3 regions of the Arthrobacter sp. MDT2-16 genome follow, and region 1 is predicted to be linked to each of the others. Evidence: riboswitches for the same ligand, from Rfam matches in the RefSeq annotation. Region 1 holds a riboswitch; each other region holds the start of a gene.
What was found. A riboswitch is a leader RNA that binds a small molecule or an ion and turns the genes downstream of it on or off. The one in region 1 is predicted to bind cyclic di-AMP.
Positions count from the first base shown of each region.

Region 2: linked by a shared signal. The riboswitch ahead of ACX80N_RS07450 (LysM peptidoglycan-binding domain-containing protein) and the one ahead of ACX80N_RS08870 (NlpC/P60 family protein) in region 1 are both predicted to bind cyclic di-AMP.
Region 3: linked by a shared signal. The riboswitch ahead of ACX80N_RS06385 (C40 family peptidase) and the one ahead of ACX80N_RS08870 (NlpC/P60 family protein) in region 1 are both predicted to bind cyclic di-AMP.

Region 1 is NZ_JBTNDP010000004.1:44,507-47,771, forward strand. It holds gene serC (phosphoserine transaminase) at 1-119, opposite strand, end outside; gene ACX80N_RS08865 (metal-dependent transcriptional regulator) at 389-1,087, shown strand; cyclic di-AMP (ydaO/yuaA leader) riboswitch at 1,257-1,409, shown strand; gene ACX80N_RS08870 (NlpC/P60 family protein) at 1,415-2,299, shown strand; gene ACX80N_RS08875 (NlpC/P60 family protein) at 2,324-3,265, shown strand, end outside.
Region 2 is NZ_JBTNDP010000003.1:185,938-189,202, reverse strand. It holds gene ACX80N_RS07460 (glycoside hydrolase family 6 protein) at 1-1,214, shown strand, start outside; gene ACX80N_RS07455 (hypothetical protein) at 1,277-1,513, shown strand; cyclic di-AMP (ydaO/yuaA leader) riboswitch at 1,622-1,802, shown strand; gene ACX80N_RS07450 (LysM peptidoglycan-binding domain-containing protein) at 1,808-2,755, shown strand; gene acs (acetate--CoA ligase) at 2,834-3,265, opposite strand, start outside.
Region 3 is NZ_JBTNDP010000002.1:383,088-386,352, reverse strand. It holds gene rnc (ribonuclease III) at 1-426, shown strand, start outside; gene mutM (bifunctional DNA-formamidopyrimidine glycosylase/DNA-(apurinic or apyrimidinic site) lyase) at 427-1,389, shown strand; cyclic di-AMP (ydaO/yuaA leader) riboswitch at 1,528-1,706, shown strand; gene ACX80N_RS06385 (C40 family peptidase) at 1,709-2,551, shown strand; gene ACX80N_RS06380 (NAD-dependent epimerase/dehydratase family protein) at 2,761-3,265, opposite strand, start outside.

The DNA of each region.
Region 1 (3,265 bases):
AGTGAGGGTCCGGCGGCCACGAGTGCGTCGATCTGCCCCCTCCGCACCTTGGAGGGGCCGGCGCCGAAGCGGCCGTCCGAGGGCAGCAGGTGTCCGGGGAGGCGGGGCAGGTCATTCATGGGTGCTCCAGCTGTTGGGCGGCGGGTACGGCCCTCATTCTGCCCCAGCTGTCACGGGCCCCTCCATTTGTGAACTCCTGCCTGCGGGAAGGGGCCAACGGCGCCGTCGGCGTCTTCCGGCGGGCGGAGGGGGTCGATTGCCGGGCGCGTTGCGGCATGGGTTAACCTTGGGGAGCGTGGGGCGGATCAGGCCGCGGCGGCGGCGCCTTGCCTCACCGGCGTGAGGCACACCAGCCGCGCACCCGCACCGCACCAAGGAGCTGAACCGCATGACGGACCTCATCGACACCACCGAGATGTACCTGCGGACCATCCTTGAGCTCGAGGAAGAGAACATCGTCGCCCTCCGTGCGCGCATCGCCGAGCGACTCCGCCACTCGGGGCCGACCGTCTCCCAGACCATCGGACGCATGGAACGCGACGGCCTCGTTGTGGTCTCCGGCGACCGGCACCTGGAGCTCACCGGGCTGGGACGGCGTCGGGCCACCGAGGTCATGAGGAAGCACCGCCTCGCGGAGCGCCTGCTGAGCGACGTCATCGGGCTCGACTGGGCCTATGTGCACGAGGAGGCCTGCCGCTGGGAGCACGTGATGAGCGAGCGTGTGGAGCGCAGGCTCTACGAACTCCTCGGCAAGCCCTCGGAGTCGCCGTACGGGAATCCCATCCCGGGACTCGAGGCGATCGGGGGAGTGGAGTCCGAGCTGTTCACCGACGGCGTGGTGACCCTGCTGTCCGCCATGGGCACCTACTCTCCTGACAAGCAGGTCACGCTCGTGCGACTGGCGGAACCGATCCAGGTGGATCCGGAGCTTCTCACGCAGCTCGACGAGGGCGGCCTGCGTCCCGGAGCGCAGCTGAACCTGGAATCCGTGGGCGGATATGTCTCCGTCCGCGTGCCCGGTGTCGAGGGCGCCCTGGAGCTGCCGCCCGTGGTCGCCTCCCACGTGTTCGTCGCCGTCGCACCCTGATCCCCGACCCGCGGGGCAGGGTGCGCCTCATCGCCGCCGATATCAAGAACACACCGGTCCGTGACCGTAATGTGACATATCGGTGTTTCTGATGTAGCTTTCATCTCGTGCCAAATTCGCTCTAGATCCGGCACCCTCCTGCAAATCGCCTAGCTCTGCCATTGCTCGAGGTCCGTCCGCACCATCGCATGGCAGAGGCGGGGGAACCAATTTCCGGGTTTCTTCACAGAAATCCTTGGGGTTAAGTCGCTGTTTCATGCAGCGGCCGGGTGACTCCCATCCGAATCCGACAGCTCACCTCGCAGGCGTTGGGAGAGGCAATCCAACGTGTCCAAAAGCTCTTCGCCGGGCCGCCATCGTGCGGCCCGGAACGTCAGTGCGCTGACGAACCTGTCCACAGCAGTCACCTCCAACGCCGGATCCGTCGGCCGCCAGGCAGCCGTCATCGTCGCCGCGTCAGGCCTGGTGCTGACCGCCGGGCTGCCGGCCCACGGTGCAGCCACCGCCGAGCGTGAGGTGCAGTCCTCCGCAGCGTTGACCGTGAACCGGGTCGTCCCGGCCGAGGTCACAGTCCCGGCCACCGCAACGGTCTCCTTCGACCGCGTGGCCGTCGAGGTCACCGCCGCTCCCGAGCCCGTCGTCGAATCACCTGCTCCCGAGCCCGTCGTCGAGGCGCCCGTCGTCGAGGCCGCGCCCGCCATCGCCATGCCGGCTCCTGTCGCACCGGCTCCTGTCACGGCTGCCCCTGCCGCGGCTGCACCTGCCGCCCCGGTGACGGTCGTCGCCGCACCTGCCCCCGCACCGGCCACAGTGGTTGTCCCCGCTGCCCCGGCCCCTGTAGCCGCGCAGCCCGCACCCGCACCTGCCCCGGCCGCACCTGCCCCCGCCGCTCCTGCCCAGTCCTCCGGCGTCGCTGCAGGCCTGGTCGGTTCGGCCTACGCCCAGATCGGCACCCCGCAGGACTGCACCGCCATGGTCGAGAAGGCGCTGCGCTCGGTCGGCAAGTCCGTGGGAGACCTCGCCCCGGGCCAGTTCTTCCAGTTCGGTGACGTGGTGGGGAGCCCCGCACCGGGCGACCTCGTGATCACCGGTGGCCACGTCGCCATCTACGTCGGCAACGGCCAGGTCATCAGCGGTGGCCTCAACGGCATGAACACCGGCCTCCACGGCCTGTCGGACCTCCCCGGCGCCAGCTTCGTCCGCGTTCGCTAACCCCCCACTTTTCGGAGAAACCCCATGTCTTCACGCGCCACAATCGCACGCCACCGGGGAGAAGCGCGGAACACCGCAAGCTTCTCCGCCCTCGCCAGCGCCGTCACGTCCAACGCGAGCGGGATGGGCCGTCAGGCCGCCGTCATCGCGGCGGCGTCCGGCCTCGTCCTGACCAGCGGTGTCGCGGCCAACGCCGCCGACCTGCAGCCGCAGCGCGACGTCGCTGCCTCCAGCATCTCCCTGTCGTCGGTCCGCGCCGCCGTCGTGGCGTCCACCGAGACCGTCGTGTCCTTCAACCGGACGCCGGTCAAGGTCAACGCCAAGCCGGTCGTCGCACCCGCGGCTCCTGTCGTCGAGGCCCCTGTCGCCGAGGCCCCTGTCGCCGAGGCCCCTGTCGTCGAGGCCCCTGTCGTCGAGGCGCCGCCCGCTCCCGCTCCGGTGGCAGCAGTCCAGGCGCCGGCCGCTCCCGCTCCGGTCGCAGCAGTCCAGGCGCCGGTCGTCCAGGCCCCCGTGGCGCAGGCGCCGGCTCCCGTTGCGGCAGTCAAGGCACCCGTCGCTGCGCCTGCCGCAGTGGCGCCGGCTCCTGCCCCGGCACCCGCTCCCGCGCCGGCCCCCGCTCCCGCGCCCGCCCCTCGGGCGTCGTCGGGCGTTGCCGCGACCATCGCCGCAGCAGCCAAGGGCCAGCTCGGTGTCATGCAGGACTGCACACGCCTGGCCAGCAACTCCCTCGCCGCAGCGGGCATCAACTTCCACGGCTGGCCGGCAGGCTACCTCTCGCTGGGTCGGACCGTCAGTGCCGGCGAGGCCATCCCGGGCGACCTCATCTACTACGCCAACGGCGGCATGGGCATGGCTCACATCGCCGTCTACATCGGCGGTGGCCAGGCCGTGCACGGCGGGTTCAACGGCAACACGACCGTGATCGCACCCGCCGAGCTCGGCTCCGGCGGCGTGTACATCCGCGTC
Region 2 (3,265 bases), on a different contig from region 1:
CCCTTCCGGCTGCGGCCCAGGGGCCCAAGGGCGGGCCCCTGCAGGGGGCCGGATCATCGCCCACCGAGTTCTACGTCCCGATGAAGAACCACTACCACGAGGCCCAGCGCCAGATCGCGGACCTCAGGTCCTCGGGTGACAAAGCGACCGCCGAGAAACTCAGCGCCATGGTCTCCACGCCGCAGGCCGTGTGGGTCACGGGCGATGATCCCGCAACGGTGACGCAAGAAGTGCGCAATACCACCCACCGTGCAGCCGGCAAGGGCCAGATGCCCGTGCTCGCCGCCTACAACCTCCCGTTCAGGGATTGCGCACAGTACTCGGCCGGTGGCGCCACCGATGTCGCGGGATACAAGGCCTGGATCGACGCCCTCGCGGCAGGTATCCAGGATCGGGCCGCGATGATCGTGCTGGAGCCGGACGGACTCGGCATCATCCCCTGGCACCGCACGATCGACGGCAACCTCGAATGGTGCCAGCCCGCGGAGGCGAAGAGCGCGACCGCGGCCGCGGAGCGCTACGAGATGCTCACCTACGCGGTGGACGAGCTGAAGGCGCTGCCGAACACGAAGGTCTACCTCGACGGGACGCACAGTGCCTGGCTGGGTACGGGGGAGATCGCCAACCGCCTCGTGAAGGCCGGCGTGCAGAAGGCGGACGGATTCTTCCTCAACGTCTCCAACTACGAGCTGACCGAGCGGCAACTGAAGTACGGCTCCTGGGTGTCGCAGTGCATCTACTACGCCACGGAGATCGAGCCGGGCGCCTACGGTTCCTGCGCCGGCCAGTTCTACCCCGCCTCGCCCACGGACTTCTCGACCTGGGGCCTGACGGACGCCTGGTACGCCCAGAACGTCGCCGGTGCGCGCAACGCCCCGACCTCGGACGATCTCGCACACTTCGTGATCGACACCAGCCGCAACGGCCGCGGGCCCTGGGTCCCCGCCACCACCTACCCGGACCCCCAGGTGTGGTGCAATCCTCCCGCTCGCGGGCTCGGCTACCTGCCCACCTCGGACACGGGCCACGAGCTGGCGGACGCCTTCCTCTGGATCAAGGTACCCGGCGAGTCCGACGGCGAGTGCAGCCGCGGCCTGACGAACAACGGCGGGGTGGATTCCGCGTGGGGCCGGGTGGACCCCTCGGCCGGTGCATGGTTCCCCGAGCAGGCACTCGACCTGATCAAGAACGCCAGCGCGCCCGTCCGGCCGTAGCGCAGTCCGGAGTGTGCGCGGTACCACAGCCCGCGCACACCCCGGCCGCCTAGGCTGGACCCATGGAGGATTGGCGGTCGGCACAGCGTGCCCCGGAACGCAGGCTCTGGGGCACGCTGTGCTGCGTCGGCGTGGCCCTGACGGTGGCCGTCGCGAGCAGCATCGTGGGGGCGGCGGTCAGCCCGACACCGATCCCAGGAGGGTGGTTCTACCTCCAGCAGTCCGTCCTGCTCACGCTCGGCGCCGCAGGAACGGCGCTCGCGTTCCGCCGCTTCGCCAGTGCCGGAAGGGCAGGGTAACCGGCGTTATGCGAATGTGACAAACCGTTCGAGCAGTGGCTATCGTCGTCGAGTGCCTCCGTCTCAGTGAGGCTCTCCCGGACGGAATGCCGAGCCCTGCCGTCGTCCTGGACACGTTCGCAAACATCACGGCGGGGACGGGGGAACCACAGTTCCAGCGGACGTGCAGCACCAGCTGCCATCGTCCTTGGGGTTAAGTCGCATCGCATCGCCCTACCGGCCGATGCCCGCGCCCGGGTGACTCCCATCCGAACCCGACAGCTCACCCCGCAGGCATGGGAGAGGTATACAACCATGTCAGTTAAGACTTCACCGGCGCGCCACCGTGCCGACATCGACGGCAACCTCGCACTGCAGGGCCTGTCCCGCGCCGCGAAGGCCCACGCAACCACCGTCGGCCGTCCCGTTGCCGTCGTGGCCGTCACGTCGGGCCTCGCGCTCAGCGCCGTCGGCACCGCCAACGCCAGCTCGTACACCGAGCAGGGCACGACGACCGCCCCGGCGGCCGTCGCAGCGCCCGTGGCCGCAGCACCTGTAGCCGCTCCGGCTGCAGCCCCCGCCGTCGCTGCTGCTCCGACCGCAGCGACCCACACCGTCGTCGCCGGCGACACCCTCGGTGCCATCTCCGCCCGCCACGGCGCTGACCTCAACGCGGTCCTCGCAGTGAACGGGCTGTCCCTCGCCTCGATCATCTTCCCGGGCGACTCCATCGTGATCCCCACGGGTGGAGCCGTCCAGGCACCCGCGCAGACGGTGTCCGTACCTGTCGCCGTCGCTCCCGCAGCCCCCATGCAGCAGGCAGCAGCCGTCGCCCCGGCGCCGGTCGTGCACCAGGCGGCAGCCGTCGCACCCGCACCGGCCGTGTCCGCAGCGCCGGGCTCGAGCGTCTACCTCGCCTCGGCGGAGATCACCCCGGCCGCGACCCCCAGCGGCGTCGGCGGAACCCTCCTGGCCTCCGCCCAGGCGCAGCTCGCAGCCGGAGCGGTGCAGGACTGCACCGTCCTGGTCGAGAACGCACTGCGTGCGGCCGGCATCTCCGTGGGCGATCTCGGCCCCTCGCAGTTCTTCCAGTTCGGAACGCGCGTGTCCACTCCCGCCCCCGGCGACATCGTCATCACCGGTGGCCACGTGGCCATCTACGCCGGCGGTGGCCAAGTCATCAGCAGCGGCATGAACGGGTCGAACCTCACCATGCAGCACCCCCTCTCGGATCTCGCGGGAGCATCCTTCGTCCGGGTCTAGTACCTGAACGGACCACACACGGGAAGCGGCAGGTGCTTGGACGGGGCGCCTGCCGCTTCCTTCTTTAACGGGTGGTCCTCAGCGGCGTGCTGCCAGGACGCCCTGGATCCCCGGGATGCAGGCCTCGTTCTGGAGGGAGGTGGTGTCCCCGAGCGGGGCCCCCTCGTAGAGCTGCGTGAGCAGGCGCCGCATGATCTTCCCCGAGCGCGTCTTGGGCACATCGGGCACCACGACGACGGCCGACGGTCGAGCGATCGGCCCGATCACCTCGGCCACGTGGGCGCGCAGCGTGGCCGTGACGTCCCCGCCCGGGCCGGATCCCGCGCCGAGCACCACGAACGCGGCGATGGCATGACCCGTCAGCGGGTCGGAGATCGGACATACGCCGGCCTCCGTGACGAGCGGGTGGGCCACGAGCGCCGACTCGATCTCGATCGTCGACAGGCGGTGGCCGGAGACGTTGATGACGTCGTCCACACGCCCCAGGATCCAGATGTCGCCGTCGTCGTC
Region 3 (3,265 bases), on a different contig from region 1:
GAGAAGCTCACGAACGGGCGCGACAAGGCGTCCATCCTCGCGGACACCATGGAAGCCGTCATCGGCGCCGCGTACCTCACCCACGGGATCGAGGCCGCGCGCGCCATGGTCATGCGGCTCATCGGCCCCCTCCTGCGCGATTCCGCGGTCCTCGGCGAGGGGACCGACTGGAAGACCCGCATCCAGGAGGCGGCCGCCGGACGGCGGCTCGGGATGATCGACTACCAGGTCGAGGGCACCGGGCCCGACCACGCCCGCACGTTCACGGCCCGCCTGGTGATCGGTGGCGTCGAATACGGTTCCGGATGCGGGCCCTCCAAGAAGGAAGCCGAGCAGGCAGCGGCCGCCGCATCCTGGAAGCTGCTCGACGACGTCCCCGCCATCCGCGACGGTGCGTCCGGGTCGCACGCGGCAGACGGGGCCTGAGTGCCCGAACTGCCCGAGGTGGAAGTGGTCCGCCGCGGCCTCGCGCGCTGGGTGGCGGGACGCCGCATCGAGGCCGTGGAGGTCCTGGACCCCCGCTCGCTCCGCCGGCACGTGAATGGTGTCGAGGACTTCATCGGCAACCTCGCCGGTGCCCGCGTCGCCGACGTCGTACGGCGCGGGAAGTTCCTCTGGCTGCCCCTCGAGGACCCCGCCGGTCCCGGAGGCCTCCCCCACGTGGCGCTGATGGCCCATCTCGGGATGAGCGGGCAGCTTCTCATCGAGGAGTCCTCCGCCCCGCCGGAGAAACACCTCAAGGTGCGCCTGACGCTCTCCGCGGCGGACGACCAGGACGGGATGCCGCTTCCGGCGGAGCTGCGGTTCGTGGACCAGCGCATCTTCGGCGGCATGTTCCTCGCCGACCTCGAGCCCACCGCGGACGGCCACCCGGGCGGCCTCGGGCAGGGGAGCCTGCCGCTCGTCCCGCACCAGGCGGCGCACATCGCACGCGATCTCCTCGACCCCGCCTTCTCCGCCGAGTCCTTCCACCGGCGCCTGCGGGAGCGCAGGACGGGCCTGAAGCGCGCCCTGCTCGACCAGGGGCTCGTCTCGGGCATCGGCAACATCTACGCCGACGAGGCGCTGTGGGCGGCCCGGCTCCACTACGCGCGTCCCACGGACACCCTGCGGCGCCCGGACACCACCCGCATCGTCGAGGCCGCCACCGAGGTCATGACGCGTGCCCTGGCCGCCGGGGGCACGAGCTTCGACGCGCTGTACGTCAACGTCAACGGCGCCTCCGGCTACTTCGCGCGTGACCTGGACGCCTACGGCCGGGCCGGCAGGCCCTGCCGCCGGTGCGCCTCCGAGGGCCGGCAGACGCTCATCCGCAGGGAATCCTTCATGAACCGGTCCTCCTACCTGTGCCCGCACTGCCAGCCCAGACCGCGGAACGCCCGGCTCTGAAGGGCCTGTCCGGCCTAAGCACATTTAGGTCCGTGATACAAACGTGACAATGGGGGCGGCAGCACGTACCGTAGTGCCCGCGCCCGGTTCACAACGGACTGGCGCCCGTCCTCTCTCTGCCTAACCCTGTCGCTGAGGACGGACCGTTCGCACAATCCATTCGACAGGGGCGGGGGAACCGATAGCGGACTCGATCCTTCGAGTCCTAGGGGTAAAGACACGTGTAGACCAGCACGGGGGCGGTGGTCTGCCAGTACGTGTCCGGATGTCCCATCCGAACCCGACAGCTAACTTCGTAGGCATTGGGAAAGGCAACAGCATGTCCAAGAAGAGCCCTGTCGCGCGCCACCGAGCAGTCCCGACACGCATCAACCCCTTCGTCACCGCATCGCGGGCCGTCACCGCGAGTGCCTCGGTAGCCGGCAAGCCCGCCGCCGTCGTCGTCGCAGCCTCGGGCCTCATGCTCGGCGCAGCACTCCCGGCCAGCGCCGCCGGTGAGATCAGCGTCGCCCCCGCACCCCAGCAGGCCGTCGTCGCTCCCGCCGCCGCAGGCACCTACACCGTGCGGTCCGGCGACACCCTCGGCAGTATCGCCGCAGCCCACGGAGTGAGCCTGCAGGCCCTCTTCACGGCCAACGGCCTCGGCTACAGCTCGGTCATCTACCCGGGCCAGTCCATCGCTCTCGCCGGCTCCGCTGCCCCCCAGCAGTACTCGGCGCAGGCCGCGAGCATCGTCGCGGCGCCCGCCGCTGTCGCAGCGCCCGCCCCTGTCGCAGCCCCGGCGCTCTCCGCCGGGAACACCACCGGACTCAGCACGCAGTCCGCGGCAGCGATCGGCGGCATCACCGCGACCGCCATGCGCGGCGTCGGCTCGGGCTACGTCTTCGGCGGCACCTCCTACGGCGCCTGGGACTGCTCCGGCTTCGTCCAGTGGGTCTACGCCCAGCACGGGATCAGCCTGCCGCGCACCACGTGGTCCCAGTTCGCCGCTCTGCGCCCCACCGGCAACCCCCAGCCGGGTGACCTGGTGAGCCAGAACGGCGGCAGCCACGTGGGCATCTACCTCGGTAATGGCCAGATGGTCAGCGCCCTGAACCCGTCGCAGGGTACGCAGGTGCACTCCGTCAACGTCATGAGCGTCGACGGGTACTACACCCGCTAAGCGGCCCGGCACCACGGACGGGTGCCGGCAGGACGCAGCAGGACAGTAGGACACGGAAGGGCGGGATGCCGGGCATCCCGCCCTTCCTTCTGCCCGGCGCCGGGTGCGTGACGGCGTCCGTGGCGGATCCGTTCGGGGACTTGCCGGGGCTCATGCGCGATTCCCGCTACCGCTGAGGTCCACGCCCCGGCGTGCCGCGGTCGTGGACCTCAGCGCCGGTAGTGGCGCGCCAGGCGCTCGAAGCCCTCGTCGATGCCTACGGTGGGCTCCCACTGGAGCACGGTACGGGTGCGCCGCTGGTCGAACCAGTGCGCCGTGGAGAGCTGCTCGGCGAGGAAGCGCGTCATGGGCGGCTCCTCGGTGCGTCCGAGGGCGAGCCACGCGCGCTCGATCGCAGCTCCGGCGCCGCGCGCGAGGGCGCCGGGGACCGACCACGACGGCGGTGCCACGCCGCCGGCCCGGCAGATCCCGGCGATCAGTTCGGCGATGGGACGGGGCTCGCCGTTGGTGACCACGAAGGCCTGGCCCTGCGCCGCGTCGATGCGCCGCAGGCACGCCGCGATCGCCGACGCGGCGTTGTCCACGTAGGTGGTGTCGATCAGCGCGACGCCGTCGTCGAGCAGCGGCAGGCGGCCGCGGCGGGCGCGGTCGATCACGCGCTCCACGAGCTGCGTGTCGCCCGGTCCCCAGACGATGTGCGGCCGTACGGCCGCG